3 regions of the Salirhabdus salicampi genome follow, and region 3 is predicted to be linked to each of the others. Evidence: riboswitches for the same ligand, from Rfam matches in the RefSeq annotation. Region 3 holds a riboswitch; each other region holds the start of a gene.

Region 1 (5,650 bases), on a different contig from region 3:
GGGAAGAAGACACAGTCGCACGATTAGGTGGGGATGAGTTTGGTGTACTATTGTCCAATATGGATACAGACAAAGCAGTAACGTTGGCGAAAGAAATTATTGAAGTCATTGAACAACCGATTGAAATTAATGAACAGACATTGATGGTTCGTCCAAGTGTCGGTGTGGCAATATTCCCATATCATGGTGACGATGTGGAAACGTTAATGCGAAGAGCAGATGTTGCGATGTATACAGCGAAGCGTACGGGAAGTGGCTACGCTATTTATTCAACCGAAAATGATCCAAACAGCTTAAATCGCCTACAATTAATTAGTGAACTTCGGGATAGTATTGATCATGACAAGTTAATGGTTTATTACCAGCCAAAACTAGATGTGAAGTCTAATCGAGTATTCGAACTTGAGGCTCTTGTTCGTTGGGAACACCCGATACACGGTTTTATTCCGCCGGATGAGTTCATTCCTTTAGCAGAGCAAAATGGATTAATTAAATCACTTACTTTAACAGTGTTGAACAAGTCCTTAGGTCAACTCGCCCGTTGGCGAAAAGAAGGGTACAATACGGGAGTAGCCGTTAATTTATCAACTCGCAATTTACAAGACATATATTTGCCCGACCAAGTAAAAGAATTATTAGAGAAATGGGAAGTGCCACCACAGTGTTTAACATTAGAAATTACGGAAAGCTTTATTATGGCAAACCCAAAAAGGGCAATGGATATATTATTGAAACTAAGAGGACTCGGAATTCGCTTGTCTATAGATGATTTTGGAACAGGTTATTCTTCGTTGGCCTATTTGAAGAACTTACCAGTTGATGAAATAAAAGTTGATAAGTCTTTTGTTATTGATATGACAAAGGATCCGAACGATGCGATGATTGTTCGATCTGTCATTAGTTTAGCGCATAATTTAGGAATTTCAGTTGTAGCAGAAGGTGTAGAAACTGAAGAAATATGGGATATGTTGGTTTCATTGTATTGTGATTCAGTACAAGGTTACTATTTAAGCCGCCCATTACCGGCTGATAATATTTTTCGTTTCTTAATGGAAAGAGAAATAAGAGTTTAGGATATAAGGAGCGTTGTCTGAACTGTAGACAGACACGCTCCATTTTATTGTTCATTTTTTCGTGAATGTTACGCCCCTTTTTATGGAATATTAATGTTGAAAAAGCCGCCGCAAATCAAATATATGACATTTGTCATAAAAAACTGCTGACGTTCATGACTATTACGAAACAAGAAATTCACCTATCATTAAGACTAGGTCATAAAGGAAACAAGGGGGATAATTATGGCTAACTCAAAATTAGCGCAACTACGAAAAAAAATTAAACAATTTGAAACATCAGATACAAAGGCAAGTGTATGGCAAATGATTAATACAATAGTGCCATATATATTGCTATGGTACTTAGCATACGAGGCGATTTCTATATCTATATGGTTATCATTAGCGATTTCAGTAATAACGGCAGGGTTTGTTGTGCGGACATTTATTATTTTTCATGATTGTTGTCATGGATCATTTTTTCATAACCGCAAGCTAAATAACATTGTCGGTACTATTACCGGAATTTTAACAATGTTTCCATATGAAAAGTGGAAACGTGAACATTCAATTCATCACGCTACTAGTGGAAATTTAGATAAACGTGGAACTGGCGATATCTGGGTTATGACAGTTGATGAGTATGTAAAAGCGACAAAGCTTGAACGTCTGCAGTACCGTTTATATCGTAATCCGTTCGTAATGTTTGTACTGGGTCCACTAATGTTATTCTTTGTGGAAAATCGAAAAAACCGTAAAGATGCTCGAAAAAAAGAACGAATCAACATGTATGTTACGAATGTATCCATTGTTGCTATTGCAATTGTTTTAATGTTAGCCATCGGTTGGGTTAACTTTCTAATCGTTCAATTACCAATTATGTTCGTATCAGGAATGCTCGGAATATGGTTATTCTACGTTCAGCATCAGTTTGAAGACTCCTATTTTGAAGATGAATCGGATTGGGACTACGTGAAGGCGGCTATAGATGGAAGTTCATATTATAAACTACCTAAAATATTACAGTGGATTACGGGTAATATCGGTTACCACCATGTTCACCATTTAAGTCCGAAAGTACCGAACTACCATTTGGAGCCTGTACACAATTCAACACCAGAATTACAGCAGGCGACAACGATTACGGTTGGTTCAAGTTTAAAATCCATTCGTTTCCGTTTGTACGATGAAGAAGCGAAAACATTCGTTACGTTTAAAGAGGTTAAACATTTATTAAAGCAACCAAATAAAAAAGTATCCATGCAAGTAAATAAAACGTAAAAGTCTAAGGGAAAAACCGTTCAAATGTAAATTGAATGGTTTTTCTTTTATCATAATGGAAGATGGTATAATAGATAGGAATTGTAAGGAAAGGAAACGAATATGCAAAATTGGTATAATATTTTTCCGAAAAACAAAAGTTTAAGCATTTACGTATGGATCATATTTAGTTTATTACCTTTTTACTTTATATTTAAGTCGACTATGCTTTGGGAAATCGTGTTCGGATTCGTCATGATCATTTTATTCTTCGTAGCTTACCGGTTATCTTTTTTGTCTAATGGATGGTTTCTATACGTATGTGTTTCCATCATGATATGTATAAGTGTAGGCATGTCACTTTTTTATGGGTATGTATATTTTTCACTATTTTTAGCCTTTTATATTGGGAATGTACAACATAAAGGTGGATTTATAACCCTCTATATTATTCATGTTGTAACGACCATTACAGCTGCGTCATTGAGCGTATTGACACAACGTGAATTATTCTTTTCACAATGGCCTTTTATTGGGGTTACAATCTTAGGGGTTGTATTGTTGCCTATTAATACATATAACAGAATTAAAAGGCAAAAGCTCGAAGTTCAGCTTAATGATGCGAAAGAAAAAATTTCACAATTAATGGTTTACGAAGAAAGACAAAGAATTGCACGAGACTTACACGACACACTTGGGCAAAAATTAACGTTAATTGGGTTGAAGAGTGACTTAGCGAGCCGGTTAATTCATAAAGACATAAATGGTGCCAAAAATGAAATTACGGATATTAATCAAACCGCGAGAACAGCGTTAAAAGAAGTGCGGGATATGCTTGCGGATATGCGTGGGGCGAAGTTAGATGAAGAATTGAAACATGTTCAGCAACTTTTAAAAGCTGCCAATATTGACGTATCCATACATGGGAAAACAAATTTGCGCAATACGCCTGCATTAGTGGAAGATGTAATGAGTATGTGTTTAAAAGAGGCTGTAACAAATATCGTAAAGCATAGTGGAGCAAAATCTTGCATAATTGAAATAAACGAAACGATTGATCATTTTCGTTTAAAGATTGAAGATGACGGGGTTGGATTTAGTGACGAAAGTGAACAAACAAATGGTCACGGTTTAAAAGGTATGGCTGAACGTTTAGAATTTGTGAACGGCCAAGTGAACATTACGAACAAAAATGGTACCACAATAGATATAACCATACCTAATGTTATGACAATGGTAAAACAGGGGGAAGAGCGATGATTCGTATCGTCATTGCGGAAGACCAGCGAATGTTACTCGGTGCACTCGGTTCTTTACTTGATTTAGAAGATGATATGGAAGTAGTAGGGAAGGCTGCAAATGGACAAGAAGCAGTCGATCTGGTGAAACAGCACAATCCGGATATTTGTATTATGGACATCGAAATGCCGGTAATGAATGGGCTAGATGCTGCTGAAGAAATGATTGACTTGCCATGTAAAACCATTATCTTAACGACCTTTGCACGAGCAGGATATTTTGAACGTGCACGACAAGTGCAAGTTAGTGGCTATTTGTTGAAGGACAGTCCTAGTGAGGAGTTAGCAAGTTCCATACGGAAAATTATGAACGGTGGAAGAGTCTATTCCCCTGAACTCGTTGATTTAGCTTACGAAGAAGCAAACCCACTTACAGAGCGGGAAAATCAAGTGATAAAGTTGATAGCAAAGGGAAAAAGCACAAAAGAAATTGCAAAAGAACTCCACTTAACGTATGGTACAGTTCGTAACTATATATCAGTCATCTTTGACAAACTGGACGTATCAAACCGGGTTGAAGCTGTTTCAAAGTTTGAGGATAAAGGTTGGTTCAAACAATAATGTTTAAAGTAAGACACTTTGGTATAAGAAGTGTCTTTTTTTATTTTAAAAAGATGTTACTACTTTAAAATAGAAATCGTCTACTTTACATAATGATAGGTTAACAAGAACGGTGCACATAGTGAACATTTTTCGTTATTTTGGAATAGTTAACTGCTTCAAAATCTTATTGTGGGTAATAAGAGTTACTTTTTGTTGGTACTAAAGTATGATATTCTATATTTATGTAAATATTGCCTTCAAGATAAGGGCAAACCTATCGAAAGATGGGGACGCAAAGCTTAAGGGGCTAAGGTGTAAACCATGCCAGCCAGCTACCAGAGGAGGAAAAGTCATGCAAATTTATAAAGACCAAGCCAATTACCAGCCATTTTGGAGAAATCAATCTTATAACACTACATATCAGCAACAACCAAATCAACAAAACAAAGTGACAAACCACCCCCAATTAAATGAAACTAAAGGATTTCAAAATGAAACAGGTAGTCAAAAGAACAACTTGCAAAGTATGCAAAATGTGCTGAATAACTACTATTCTATGAAATCAGGTTTTAATAGTAGTGGTGACTTGAAGAAACAGTTAAATCAATTGGCAGAAAAGAGTATATCTTATCGTGTAGATAAGCATTCTGAAAAGTTCGAATCGAAAGTTCATAACTTTAAGATGGAGATAAGTCGCGAAGCCCACGAAGCATATAGTAAAAGTCGTCAAAATAATTCTGCGGCGCATCCATCTGAAAATCGTAACAATGCAAGTGTGAATGGACAAGCCAATCGCAATGACAAAGCAGCAACAGCTAGTAACGGTAAGAATATCTCAAATGAAAATGCTGATAATAAAGGACGCTCTCAATCTAGTGCAAATGATGAGAATCGATCTGCTTCAAATCATACAGAAAATGAAACATATACGAATCAAGTTGAAAACCGTGGTCGAACAGAATCTAACGTAAAGAATCAATCAAGAACGAATTATACTGAAAATAATTCGACTGCAAGTGGTAATAGTAGTTCCAGTACAGCAGCTACTGAGGCGGCCCGTGGTACACAAGTACAAACTAAAGATACGAACGTAGAAGTGCAACGTGGCGACGGTTTTATGTATAATCAAACCGATAACACAACGTCTCAAGAAGGTGTATCTAGTAGAACGTCGGTGCAAAATGACGGCACATGGGAAGGTATGAATACTTCTGTAAATAAAGATACAACAGTTTAGAATACAGAAGTACAAACCGAGTCCAATAAAGTAGGCACATGGGAAAGTATGAATAACGAGACTACAGTCGGCGTAACTAATGGTGAAAATGTATTTAATACTGGACCAATAGGATCTAATATAGACTATAAAATGTAAATATGAATAATAAAAAAGTGAAGGTATAACCTTCACTTTTTTATATAGTTGAAAGAGGTAGAGGAATGGATAAACATAACATTTACAATGTGTGTAGGGCTATGGTACTGTTTCTTTAA
Region 2 (7,084 bases), on a different contig from region 3:
TGAGGCAGGAAGATCTTTAGGGCTTTCTGAACGTCAAACAATGCGCTTTATTATTTGGCCGCAAGCATTTAAGCGGATGATACCGCCTCTAGGTAACCAGTTCATTATTAGTTTGAAGGATACGTCTGTATTCTCGGTTATCGCTGTACACGATATTATCTTTATGGGTAAAGAATATTGGAACGCAACATTTGAAATATTTGAGACGCTTGTAATGGTTTGTTTACTTTATTTATGTGTTACGATTCCATCCGCACTCTTTTTGAACAGATTAGAAAGGAAGATGGATGTTAAATGATTACAGTAAAAGATTTACACAAGTCGTTCGGTGATTTAGAAGTTTTGAAGGGAATCGATGCTGAAATTAAAGAACAAGAAGTTGTATGTGTTATTGGCCCATCCGGTTCCGGAAAAAGTACATTTCTTAGATGTTTAAATCTACTGGAGGAGATTACTTCTGGTAGCGTTACAATTGATGGTGAAGAGTTGACAGATCCATCTACAAACATTAACGAACTACGTACGAAAGTAGGAATGGTTTTCCAACACTTCAACCTATTCCCTCACAAAACAGTCTTGCAAAATATTACGTTAGCACCTGTAAAAGTAAAAGGGCTTTCAGAAGAAGAGGCAAAAGAAGTTGCCCTGCCTTTACTTGCTAAGGTTGGGCTGGCTGATAAAGCTGATGCCTATCCTGATAGCTTATCAGGTGGGCAAAAACAACGTGTTGCAATTGCTCGGGCACTTGCCATGAACCCGAAAGTCATGCTTTTTGATGAACCGACATCTGCCCTTGATCCAGAGTTAGTTGGAGATGTGCTAGAAGTTATGAAAGACTTAGCAAAAGAGGGTATGACAATGGTAGTTGTTACCCATGAGATGGGCTTCGCTCGTGAAGTGGGGGACCGTGTCTTGTTTATGGATGAAGGTGTAGTGATGGAGGAAGGAGATCCAGAGCAAATCTTTGAAAATCCACAAGATCCTCGTACTCAATCCTTCTTAAGTAAAATTCTATAATAATAGCTTATAAAAAATCCCCTGTGTTGTACTGCCAAAAGGTAAGATTAAATTCTCGCTTTTGGGTCTACAGTACATAAAGGGGATCTTTTTATTTCTCTCTATATATAAAGGCTTTATACAGTTTCTTCTATCATTTCATCATAATGACCTTCGTTAGGTTGTTGATGGATAAGTGTTAATAATTGTATGAACGTTAATGGTAAGAAACTCGAGTGATATGCTATATATTTTGGCTCCCACGTACATGCAAACTTGTCCTTGAAACGTTTTAGTCCTTTAAAGTTATATCGTTTATTACTCTTTTCATAAATGAAGTGTAATAACTTCTCATAATAACTTGCGTTTGCGTCTGTACCCACGTTTGTAAGTGGAGCCATTCCTAAACTGCACTGTTCAAAGTCTTTTTCTTTTGCCCATTTAAAGATATGAACGAATAATGCCTCCATCGTTCCATTTGGACTGTGAGGGGTTTTACGCATTAAATCTATGCTTATCTTTTTACGATAATTTGTAGCTAAAGTAGCGAAAGCCACGATATCACCATTTGGGTCGGTTATAATCCCTAATGGAAAATGTGAAATATAATCCTCTGAAAAGAACGCTACTGAAAAGCTCTTTTCTTGCCTGCTTCCTAACCATTGTTGCGATATGCTCCTTAATTGGGCGATCGTTTTTTCTGAATAGGGTGGTTCCATAATTTGAAAGGAATACCCACTTCGATTTAACTTATTTAATGCTGTACGCAAATTTCCTTTACTTTTCCCACGTAAAGAAAAATGATGAAGATTCACGATTGCTTCTTCCCCAATTTTTATAACACGATAACCAGTTTCAAGGTAATGTGGTATAAACTGCTGGCTTACTTGGTAGAAGAATACGTTACACCCATTTTTTTGACTATATGTTATAAACTGTTTAATACCTTCATAAAAGAAGAGCGGGTCACCTAGGGGGTCTCCTAATACAAAAAGTTTTTTTCCAATGCGTTTATATAGAATGAGTACTTTTCGTTGTGGATCCCAAAAAAACTCTTTATCTTTAAGAAAACTAAGATGTGATACATGGTTTCCGCCGTATTTCTTTAGGAATGATTTCAGTGATTGGATATCCTTGTCGTTAACAGGGGATAACTCCTTGTTATTCCATAGTCTAATCATGGTCGATGTAGTCTCCTCCTCAAATATCACCTTTATAAAGATAGCACAATATAGTTCCAAAGGAAAAGGGACTTTTTTATCGGATAATAATTACTATAAAATCAATAAGAAAGAGATAATCTTCTCTTTTAAATTAAATAGAAATGGGAAATGTAATTAAAGGGTACAAAAAAGAGTTAAGGGGATTCAACATGGCGGAAAAAGTTGCAATTATTACGGATATTCACGGTAATTATAATGCGTTAAAAGCGGTCTTACATGACATTAATAAGGATGAAGATATAGTTCATATTTATTGTTTAGGTGATTTAATTGGAATTGGTCATGAAACAAATGAAGTTCTCTCATTATTGTCCGTACAAAAGAACATTTCCTTTGTGGCTGGTAACCATGATCAAGCAATTTTAAATATTTTTGCGGGTAAGGAACCTGGAAGTAAGGGAGAAGAAAAAGAACACCATAAATGGATTGCTTCCCGGTTAGATCCTGCTTACCTACCGATGCTATCTGGTCTTTCGCAAAAGTTATACGCAAATCATAATGGGAAAACGTTTTATTTTACCCATTACCATGTAAATGAACGGGGTGATTTTTTACCCGTCGATCAAACCCCTTCAGTAAATAAATTAGATGAGTTGTACCGGGAGTCAACCGCGGACATCGTTTGTTTTGGCCACCATCACGTTGTTCATCATTTTAAATCGAAAGAACGGCTGTATGTAAATCCAAGCTCATTAGGATGTAATCATAAGCCGTTAGCACCATACGGAGTTGTTGAATTAGGAGCATTTGGGAATATAAATATATCGTTTCGAGAAGTACCATATGACAATAAAGACTTTTTACTCTCATACGAGCGCTTAAATGTTCCTGGGAAGGAATTTATTTTAGAAGTTTTTTACGGAAACCAACATTTGCGATATATATAGCAAAAGACAACCTCTTTCAAACTCCGTGGAAGAGGTCGTCAGACTATTCATCGTCTTCAACTAAGGGATACACACCGTTTCGTCGTGAACCTCTTTCCCGGTCAAAGGTGGATTGAATGCGCAAACCATGCGCATATCATGTTTATCTAGGGCATATATTTTACCTGCTGAAATCACAAAAAGCACCTTACCACTGACAATGTCTCGACTTCACCTTCCCCTTTTATACAATAAAACATCTTCATGGTGGCTTTGATACCAAAGCTCTCTCCTAAATAAAAATCATGCTCAATTTATAGAAAATTCTGGTTCTTTACCTTATAATAGTTTGAAATACCTTTGAATAAATACGGTAAGTAAAGGAGACTTCAATTCGTGTTACATAAAAAAGACGATTTATATCATAATTTAATGGCTGATTTCGATTACACATTAAATCATTCAGGTGTATCCGGTAATAGAGTGGCTTCCCGTCTGAATGAGTTATCCTTAATCGGTAAAACAGAGTACGGTGGGTCTTATCGTGTAGGATTTTCTGCTAAAGAAGCTGAAGCGAAAAATAAAGTAATAGATTGGATGAAAGAAGCGGGGTTAGCCGTAACGACTGATGGTGCGGGCAATGTTTTTGGTAGATTAGAAGGAAAAAATCAGTCACTACCTCTCCTGATGTCTGGTTCACACGTAGATAGCGTTCCAAATGGAGGGCATTTTGATGGGCCGTTAGGTGTATTAGCAGCATTAGAAGTAGTTGAAGCGTGGAAAGAAACTGGCTATACACCAGAACGCACGGTTGAAGTTGTGATTTTTACAGATGAGGAAGGGGCACGCTTCAATGGTGGGTTGTTAGGAAGTCAGGCCTTTACTGGGCAAAATGATAAAGAAACGATAACAAAGTTAACAGATACAGAGGGGAAATCTTTCTCTGAGGTTCTAGATGAAATTGGCTTAACAGAAGAAGAATTCTTTCAATCCGAACGGGATCTAACGAAGATAGAAGCTTTTATAGAAGTTCACATTGAACAAGGGAAACGCTTGGAAAAAGAGCAACTCCCTGTTGGTATCGTAACAGGTATTGCTGGACCTTGTTGGTTATCTATGAACTTTAAAGGACAAGCAGGTCATGCTGGAAATACCCCCATGGATGAAAGATGTGACGCCCTCGTTGCTGCCGGAAAGTTTGTAAGTGAGATTCATAATCTACCTCCACGAGTTAGTTCAACGGCAGTAGCAACTGTTGGAAAATTGAACGTCAAACCAAATGGGGTAAATGTAATTCCAGGTGAAGTGGACTTAACGGTTGATATTCGTGATATCCATGAGAATACACGTGATCAACTTGTTGGGTTAATAACCGATGCAGCACAAAGTGTTGCCAAGAAGTACGGCATAAACGTTGCATGGAATGAAACCGTACGAGTTGATCCGTTGTTAATACGAAAGGATCTACAACAAAAGTTAGATGCATCGATTGTGGCAAATGGCATAGAACCTTTCTATTTACCGAGTGGAGCAGGTCATGATGCAATGGTCGTTGGGAGAAAAATTCCATCTGCCATGTTGTTTGTGCAAAGTAAAGATGGTATTAGTCATAACCCGGCAGAATGGTCTTCCTTGAACGATTGTGTTCAGACGATCCATGTTTTAAAACACTTCATAGAAAACTACTAATGATTCATATACGCTGTGCCTAGAATAGGTACGGCGTTTTTCTATATAAATGGTTTCAAGTCATGGTGACCTACATCTATTTTAAAATGGAATTTTATTTCATTCTATAATAATTACCATCATCCTAGAATGAAAAATATGTTAAAATAAAAATAGTGAATATGTACTAGAAATATATAAAATATAGAAAGAAATAAAATAATGGTACGATAAAGGCAAACTTGTCGAAAGATGAGGACGCAAAGCCTCAGGTCTAAAGCGGAAGCTAAGATGGCTGGGTTACCGTAGGGAAAGAGAAGTGACTCCCTTTGCGGGCATTACTTCTCTTTTCATATTTTCATTAACGTTCTGAGCTTTGTCTATCATTGTTTTTTATGAATATATTTAGAAACGGGGCGTTAGGAGATGTCGGTTAAACGCAGGCTGATTATTGGTTCAGCATCTGTAATGTTTCTATTAGTTGTGCTAGCAACTACAGCAGTGGTGCTATTAGAAAAATTTAATCATAATATTGAAACAGTTGTTGAGAAAGATTATCAAAAAATTGTTCTACTGAATCGATTGGGAAATGATTTCAGTTCTTACGTTAAATTAGTAAGAGAGGCTGAATCATTTGAAAATGAATCTGAGACTTTTAAATTTTTGAATGCAGTGGATGAAAAGCGTTCAGATATAGAAGTTACAATTGCATCGCTGGAAAATGTCATTGTCCAAAGGGAGGCCATTTCTACCTTTAGGAAATTAAAGGTGGAATACCAGAACTATAATAACCTAGTTGATCTTTATCTTGCATCAGATAGCAGAGTGAATCGACCATTTTTTAATGAAGAAAGTGTCCGCATTCAAACAGAACTACTTGATAACATCACTCAACTTACAAACGTCTATGAACAAGATATGGAAGAGATTACAGAAGAATCTCAAGCGTTATTTGAAAATACAAGAAAAATTATCATTATTTTATCTACGCTAGTAATCGGTGCCGGTCTTGTGATTGCCATTATAATCATTCGCAATATTACTAAAAACTTAAATCTGCTATTAAATGGAATTGAAGGATTTACATCTGGAAAACTCGACCTGACCAAACGATTAAGCGTTAAATCAAAGGATGAATTTGGTAAGTTAGCAGATGCTTTCAATCGTATGATTGACTGGTTACAAGAGAAAACAGACCGGGAACGTGAAACAGCAGTTTTGAATGAAGAGCAAGCATGGCTGAAATCTAACATTGCCGAAATAACAGTTGAATTGCAAGGGAATCCGGACTTGCAATCACTGGCGAAAACATTTGTGTCAAAAGTCACCCCGCTAGTCAGAGGGAATTTAGGGGTCTTATACATTACAGAAGATAGTGATGAAGATGACGCACCTGATTTAAGGCTAGTGGGTAGTTACGCATATAAAGAACGAAAACATTTATCAGATCGATTCTCCTTTGGTGAGGGCTTAGTCGGTCAAGCTGCGTATGAAAAAGAAACGATACTTCTTACCGATGTCCCTGATGACTACATTAAAATTAATTCAGGAGTAGGAGAAGCTACGCCATTAAATATCATCGTACTACCACTTATTTTCAAAGGGAAAGTGCTAGGTGTACTAGAAGTTGCTTCATTCCATCAATTTAAAGAGATTGAGAAAGAATTATTAGAACAATTAACAGATAGTATTGGTATTGTGATTGAAAATATTAAAGGGCAAATGCGCACCGAAGAGTTGTTAGAAGAGTCGCAAGTTTTAACAGAAGAGCTTCAAACACAAGCAGAAGAATTAGAAGTTCAACAAAAAGAATTAGAGCAAATTAATGCCGAACTTGAGCAGCAGACAAAGGCTTTAAAAGAATCTGAGCGTGTCCTTCAACAGCAACAGGAGGAGTTGGAGCATAATAACACAGAGTTAGAAGAAAAAGCCCAACAACTAGCAGAACAAAATCAAAAGTTTGAGCAAAAAAGTCAAGAAGCTGAAAAAGCTAAAGTAGATGCTGAAGAGAAAGCGAAACAACTTGAGCTTATATCTAAATATAAATCAGAGTTTTTAGCAAACATGTCTCACGAGCTACGAACTCCGTTAAATAGTTTATTAATTTTAGCGAAGCTTCTTTCTGAAAACAAAGAAGGAAACTTCACAGACAAACAAGTAGAATTTGTCAAAACAATCTATTCATCTGGTGCAGACTTATTAAATCTCATTAATGATATCCTTGATTTATCAAAGGTAGAGTCCGGGAATATGGAAGTTTATAAAAGCCGCTTCCTATTGAATGATGTGAAACGTTTCGTGGAAGATACATTTAAACCCGTAGCAGAAAAT
Region 3 (7,084 bases):
TAAAGTTACATGAAACTTGGGAACTACTACATAAGATACAACTTAATGATTATAAGAGGCATTTTCATTTATTCCCCTGTTTCTTTAAAACGTTTGATACGGCCTCCGATTTCATCACGTACTCGCTGGAAAAATTCCCATTTCTCTTCTTCCGTTCCTTCTGCTTTTGCTGGGTCGTCAAAGCCCCAATGATCACGTTTTACATGTGGGGGAGTTGTTGGGCATTTGTCTGCCGCATCACCACATAAGGTAACAACTAAATCTGCATTGTTTAAAATCTTTGAATCAATAATGTCGGACGTTTGGTTCGTGATATCAATCCCAATTTCTTTCATCGCTTCCACAGCGTTCGGATTCAATCCATGAGCTTCAATCCCTGCACTCTTTACATCCCACTCATCTCCAAGATAATGTTTCGCCCATCCTTCTGCCATCTGACTTCTACAAGAATTACCAGTACATAAGAAATAAATTGATTTTTTTGACATATTCATTCTCCTTTGTTGCAGTTAAATTTTTATGTTAACTCGTTACATGAAGCGTAAGGTTATATATAAGCCTAATAAGGTTACAAACAAGGTCGGAATCGTTAAAATAATTCCTGTTTTAAAATACGTTCCCCACGATATCTTCACACCTTTTTGCGAAAGAACGTGTAACCATAATAAGGTTGCTAATGAACCGATTGGTGTAATTTTCGGACCAAGGTCGGAACCAATTACATTCGCGTAAATCAATGCTTCCCGAATCACTCCATCGGTATTCGTTTCAGCTATCGCCAGTGCATCAATCATTACTGTTGGCATATTGTTCATAATTGATGACAAAATCGCAGCAATATAACCCATCCCTATTGTTGCGGCGAATAATCCATGATCAGCCGTATATTGGATTAAGTCTGCTAGCACAGAGGTTAGCCCAACATTACGTAGCCCATAAACGACCACATACATTCCAATAGAAAAGAACACAATTGCCCAAGGGGCTCCTCGAAGAATTTGTATCGTTTGTACAACTGGACTGTTTCTCGCCATCATTAAGAAGAAAACGGCAATGACGCCAGCTATAATGGATACAGGGATATGGAAAAACTCACTTACAAAATAACCGATTAATAGTATCGAAAGTACAAACCATGACATTCGAAACATTTTGTGATCCCGTATTGCTTCATTTGGCGTTTTCAAGTTATCCATTTTATAATTACGCGGAATGCTCTTACGAAAATATAAATATAGGACAGTAATACTTGCTACTAACGCGAAAAGATTAGGTATAACCATTCTGGAAGCATACTCCACAAATCCAATTTTAAAGAAGTCTGCTGATACTATATTTACTAAGTTACTAACAATAAGTGGCAACGACGTCGTATCGGCTATAAAACCACTTGCAATAATAAAAGGGAAAATCATTTTCTCACTAAAATTCAAATTCCTTACCATAGCTAAAACAATCGGAGTTAGAATGAGCGCAGCTCCATCGTTAGCGAAAAAGGCGGCTACAATTGCCCCTAATATTGATACATACACAAACATGCGAACCCCGTGTCCTTTAGCGGCTCTAGCCATATGTAAAGCTGCCCATTCAAAAAATCCAATTTCATCGAGGATTAAAGAAATAATAATAATGGCAATAAAAGCTAATGTTGCATTCCAAACAATACCTGTCACATCAATGACATGACTAAAGTTTACAACGCCTACCATTAAAGCAACGATTGCCCCTCCACAAGCCGACCAGCCAATTGAGAGACCTTTAGGTTGCCAGATGACTAAAATCAATGTTGCAATAAAAATTACAGTTGCCAATATAAGTTGTGTCAATTGGTTTACCTCCACTTTATTTACATGTAATTCTAAGTCCCTTTTTCATAAGATCTTCCAACTTATTTCGTTGATTCGGTATATGTTCTAATAAACTTTTAATAAGAGGATATACGTTACTCGTTTTATTTAAGGAATAGAAAATCCACTGTCCTTTTCTTGTTTCATTAACAAGCCCGATAGTTTTCAATTTTTTCAAGTGCTGACTAATGGCTGGCTGACTCATTTCAAATAATTCTACAAATTCACATACACAGCATTCATTTTCATCTAAAATTTTTACCATTGTTAGTCGGGTTTTGTCCCCTAATAACTTTATCGCAGCCGCAGCATCATCTATCTCGATTAATTGTTCAAATCTCATTTATACACCCCCATCTTAGTGAGAGATAAAGTATATAACTAATCGCTTATATAATAAAAGACTTATATAAAAACGTCAATTCCTTTGCTGCTATTATTCCTGAAATGTCGTTTAACATGAGTCAAGCTACCTCGCAAGGTAGCTTATTTCCTAGCTATTCATTAAATGAATGTCATGAAAAGTCCACCAATGGCACCTGTTAACACAATCATCCAAGGTGGCAATTTCCAAAACACTAACATACTAAACAAAATAGCACCGAACGCAAAATCTATTGGACGCAAAATAGAACTCGTCCAGATTGGCTGATAAAATGCTGCAATCAAAATACCAACAACAGCAGCATTGACCCCCATTAATGCTCCTTTTATGTTCGGATTACTACGCAAAGAGTTCCAAAATGGCAATGTACCAAAAATTAATAAAAAAGCAGGTAAAAAAATCGCAATTGTAGCTAATAGCCCGCCTTGCCAACCATTAATGACCGCGCCTAAGTATGCTGCGAAAGTAAACAGTGGACCTGGTACAGCCTGAGCAGCACCATACCCCGCAAGAAAGGCCTCTTCACTAAGCCAACCAGTTGGTACAAACTCTCGCTCTAAAAGGGGTAAAACGACGTGCCCACCACCAAATACTAATGAACCAGAACGATAAAAACTATCAAACATTGCCAACCAATTTAAGGATGTCATTTCTCGTAAAATTGGGAGTAAAATTAATAATCCAAAAAACAATGTTAAACTCACAACAGCAAAACGTTTTGAAATAGGAAAGTTTAATTCCGTATGATCAGTATCTTTATGATTTTTAAAGATTACATAACCGATAAATGCCGATATAAGAATGATTCCGATTTGTGTAAAAGCTGTTTGCCACGTAAGTGCGATCACTAAAGCAAATAATGCGATTGCTTTTCTCGTAAGATCAGGAGTAAGTTTATTTGCCATCCCTAAAATTGCGTGTGCGACAACAACAACTGCTACAATTTTTAATCCATGAATCCAACCTACATCATCAACATTTAACCCTTGAAGAATTAATGCAAAAGCAATTAAGGCGATAACGGAAGGTAGGGTAAATCCGATAAAGGAAATGACACCACCAATCGCCCCTGCCCTCATTATTCCGATTCCCATCCCTACCTGGCTACTAGCAGGACCAGGCAAGAACTGGCATAAAGCAACGAGATCGGCATACGTTTTCTCATCCATCCATTTTCTTCTCCGGATATATTCTTCGTGAAAATATCCTAAATGGGCAATAGGCCCACCAAAGGATGTGAACCCTAATCTAGTGGAGACGAGTAAAAGTTCTAACAATGATTTTAAACTTGTATTTCTTTTCTGAGACAAAGTTTTCACCTCTTTTAATCTTTGATTTCCTTAAACAGTTCAAAGGCTTTTTTTCTAGCTTCAATTAACACCTTTTCTCCTTTGTCCGTCGTGGTATAATACTTGCGAATTTTCCCGTCTACATTCTTTTCCTCTTTCGTGAGAAGTGCTTCCTTTTCCATAGAATGTAGAATTGGATAAAGGGTACCAGCGCTTATGTCATATCCATGTTCCCTTAGTTCTTCAAGCATCCATGATCCATAAATTGGATGCTCTTTTGCATGGTGTAAAATATGAATTTGGATAAAGCCTAAAAAGAGCTTGCGCACAACCTTATCCTCCACTGAATAACACCTCCTTACACCAAAATCGAAAATCAATATCGAATATCGATATCAAAAATATAACATGAATGAAAAGTCATCTTCAAGAGCGTTATAGTAAGATTTACATTCTCTATCATTCACAAAAAAGCTGCCACTATGGGCAGCTCACAAATACTTGTTCATCATCAAAAACAAACCTCTACATATACATTTATATTATGATTTAGAAAAGATGATACCTTCTATTTATCAAAACAAATAACTTTGGTGTTTCTCTTCCATCAAATTTCATTATAAAACCTATACGAATATTTCCCATGAGCTTTGGCATTATACATTGCCTGATCTGCTTTCTTAATGAGGGTAACATAATCCTCACCATCTAATGGATATATGCTTATACCGATACTCGGAGTAACTGTAATATCTTCATTTGATAGGACTGGAAACGGATTCTTAAAGGTTTTAAGAATTTTGTTTGCAATGTTTTCAACTTCTTTCTTATTACAATCCTCTAAGGTGACGATAAATTCATCGCCCCCAATCCGGGAAACAGTATCTTCTTCTCGAACAGATTTTTCTAGTTTTTCTGCTACTTGCCTTAATAAGTTATCTCCAACGTCGTGTCCAAGCTCATCATTTACTTGCTTAAATCCGTCTAAGTCAATAAACATTAGACCCATTAACTGTTCTTTTCTTCTTGCACGTGACAAGGATTTCTTTATATAACCCAGAAAAAATTCTCGATTCGGTAAGCCTGTTAATGTGTCAACATATGCGATCTGCTTAAGATTATCCTCTTTTTTCTTCCTTTTTGAAATATCTCTACCTACAGTCATAACCATTTTTTTATGACCAATCAATAACGGGCGACTGCTAAACTCAAATGGTAACTCTTCGTCGTTTTTGGTCACTAAATTTACGTCCATAACAAGCGACTTATCTTCACTTAACTTCTTTCGTAATTTTGGTAACCTTTTCACTTTTGTTTTTTCATCTAAAAGTGCAGAGGGATCCAAAGAATAGAGTTCCTCTAAGCTATACCCCGAAACTTCGGCTACCTTATGATTAGCCTCAACAATACGGCGAGCTTTTCCAGTTTGATCTAATTCAATTAACAGTATTAAGTCATGAGCATTATCAATTAAAGTACGGTACTTTGTTTCACTTTCAGTTAGTCTTTTTATCGTCTTAAGTAACTCCTCATTTACCCCTCTGAGTTTGCGTTCATTTTTGCTGAGGATTTCAGCTAACATTCCCGTACTTATTGCAATAAACAATAATACCATTGCTTCTGCAATCATAATTGTAATATCTTCTATATTTCTTGAAAAAGCTCCAGGATGCATTAGCCATTCCCAAAAGAGATGAGAAATTAAGCTTATAAACCCTCCAATTACCCCTCCTCTTATTCCAAAATAATATGCCAGTAAATATACGGGGATGACATGGATAAACCACACTAACTCTGAATTAAACCTAAAGTTGTCTAAAAATATCGGCATTATAAACACCACTATAGTTACTAACCAAGAAACTGCCGGAACCTTCCTTGCAGTATTACGGAACGAAATCATATATATCAACCTCACTAATGGCTCATTTTTTCTGTAGTTTTACAGTTTTAGAAATAAAAATAAACACACCGTTTATTTGGTGTGCCTTCACAAAACGGCAGCTGGCTAGCATAGTCTGTTTCGACCTAAGCCCCTGTAGCTTTGCGTCCCAACATTTCTGTAGGTTTGCCCTTATCAATTAACCTGACAAATTCCAATATAACATAAACACAATAAATGACCTAGTGTTTTTTGCCTACTAACATGTCAAATACCCCCTTAATATATAGGTATTTATACCTGTTTTCTTTATACATTTCCATGAAACCCGCTTTTTATGACCTTTTTTTGTAGAGGGAAGTGTAGGGGAAAATAAGGAGGTTCTATTTGAGGGCTTTACACATGGCTTTAGTACAGACCCTTCACATTTGTTCCATTGGGTTGTTACACCGTTTCTCAATACCCTAGAAATTTCTTCTCAAAAATAAATCCGCATATGTTTCCATATGCGAATTTCGTTACTTATTGTCTACCGTTAGAAGCATTGTTACGTTTGTTCTGCCCTTGTTCTCCTGCAACATTAGCTTTCTCAGGTTTCTGAGCCTCGTTACTACTTTCCCGTCCCTGAACTTCCCCTTCACTTTCTTCAACTTCTTGTTCTTCGGCTGAATCTACATCGTTTGCATGATTCTCTTTTTGCCCTTGAGCCTTTTCATTCGCGCCACTTGCACGATCCTGAGCTTCATTCTTTCTCTCTTCCCCTTGTTGTTTTGCGTCATTTGCACGTTCCTGAGCTTCGTTCTTTCTCTCTTCCCCTTGTTGTTTTGCGTCATTTACACGTTCCTGAGCTTCGTTCTTTCTCTCTTCCCCTTGTTGTTTTGCGTCATTTACACGTTCCTGTGCATCGTTTTCCTTTTTTTCACCTTTTTGGTTAGCTTTTTCAGCTTTCTGCAAAGCTTCTGCTAACTTTTCCGATGCTTTTTCTTGGTTTTCAATAGCTTTTGAAATTCCCTGTTTAGCTTCTGCCGGGAGATCTTCACGTTCTAATAACGCTGTTAAACGCTCTGTCCGTTCTTTACTCTTTACCGCAACAATTGTTGCTATCTCTGTAACGTCTTTTCCTTCTTCTTTCGCTTCTTCAAGCTTTCTCTCAGATTCTTCTAGGTGTTCATTATAATCTTCTAATAACTCTTCCGCCTTCTCTTCATCACCTGTTTCAATTGCTAGCTCAGACTCATCTAGACGGTCATCCGCATATTCATCTTGGAGTAAAGCTTTGTCCCCACTATCTTCTGTCAACTCGTACTCCACTTCCTCCATTAAACGTGTTGTATCGTATAAGTCTGAGTTTGGATCAACTACCTCATCATGTTCATCTGCAAAAGCTTGTCCACCTGCTAAAACTAACCCTGCGCTCAACGTTACACTTAATAATTGTTTTTTCATTTTTTATCCTCCCCTTATATGGAAATATTGTTTAATAATTTTTCGATTTTTTCTTTGTTTGCCTCGTATTCCGTTACAGGAACCATAAAAGTAAACACGTAAACATTATTATGTTCTTCTCTTAAATAAACCTCAGTTTTTATACTTTCGTTCCGCTTTGACTGAAACGATAAATAATTATCTTCTTCCTGGATGATTTCTACATCACCTGCTCCTGTTTTCAACTCTTGTTTTA

Evidence for each region. Region 3 has a riboswitch for cyclic di-GMP ahead of NLW78_RS00690 (diguanylate cyclase domain-containing protein). Riboswitches for the same ligand answer to the same signal wherever they lie in the genome.
Region 1: another riboswitch for cyclic di-GMP. It lies ahead of NLW78_RS13710 (hypothetical protein); the one in region 3 lies ahead of NLW78_RS00690 (diguanylate cyclase domain-containing protein).
Region 2: another riboswitch for cyclic di-GMP. It lies ahead of NLW78_RS13680 (response regulator); the one in region 3 lies ahead of NLW78_RS00690 (diguanylate cyclase domain-containing protein).

The regions. Positions count from the first base shown of each region.
Region 1 covers NZ_JANBWE010000005.1:81,242-86,891, forward strand. Annotated here, with positions in the region: gene NLW78_RS13690 (two-component system response regulator) at 1-1,073, shown strand, start outside; gene desA (Delta(5) desaturase DesA) at 1,299-2,336, shown strand; gene NLW78_RS13700 (sensor histidine kinase) at 2,439-3,575, shown strand; gene NLW78_RS13705 (response regulator transcription factor) at 3,572-4,174, shown strand; cyclic di-GMP riboswitch class I at 4,414-4,496, shown strand; gene NLW78_RS13710 (hypothetical protein) at 4,509-5,393, shown strand.
Region 2 covers NZ_JANBWE010000005.1:70,749-77,832, forward strand. Annotated here, with positions in the region: gene NLW78_RS13650 (amino acid ABC transporter permease) at 1-298, shown strand, start outside; gene NLW78_RS13655 (amino acid ABC transporter ATP-binding protein) at 295-1,017, shown strand; gene NLW78_RS13660 (phosphatidylglycerol lysyltransferase domain-containing protein) at 1,134-2,177, opposite strand; gene NLW78_RS13665 (metallophosphoesterase family protein) at 2,369-3,106, shown strand; partial or broken gene NLW78_RS13670 (ectoine synthase) at 3,150-3,370, opposite strand; gene NLW78_RS13675 (M20 family metallo-hydrolase) at 3,518-4,774, shown strand; cyclic di-GMP riboswitch class I at 4,979-5,061, shown strand; gene NLW78_RS13680 (response regulator) at 5,180-7,084, shown strand, end outside.
Region 3 covers NZ_JANBWE010000001.1:137,688-144,771, reverse strand. Annotated here, with positions in the region: gene arsC (arsenate reductase (thioredoxin)) at 69-488, opposite strand; gene NLW78_RS00710 (arsenic transporter) at 531-1,826, opposite strand; gene NLW78_RS00705 (ArsR/SmtB family transcription factor) at 1,843-2,190, opposite strand; gene NLW78_RS00700 (chromate transporter) at 2,352-3,542, opposite strand; gene NLW78_RS00695 (PadR family transcriptional regulator) at 3,557-3,865, opposite strand; gene NLW78_RS00690 (diguanylate cyclase domain-containing protein) at 4,129-5,352, opposite strand; cyclic di-GMP riboswitch class I at 5,518-5,604, opposite strand; gene NLW78_RS00685 (DUF5667 domain-containing protein) at 5,926-6,849, opposite strand; gene NLW78_RS00680 (hypothetical protein) at 6,864-7,084, opposite strand, start outside.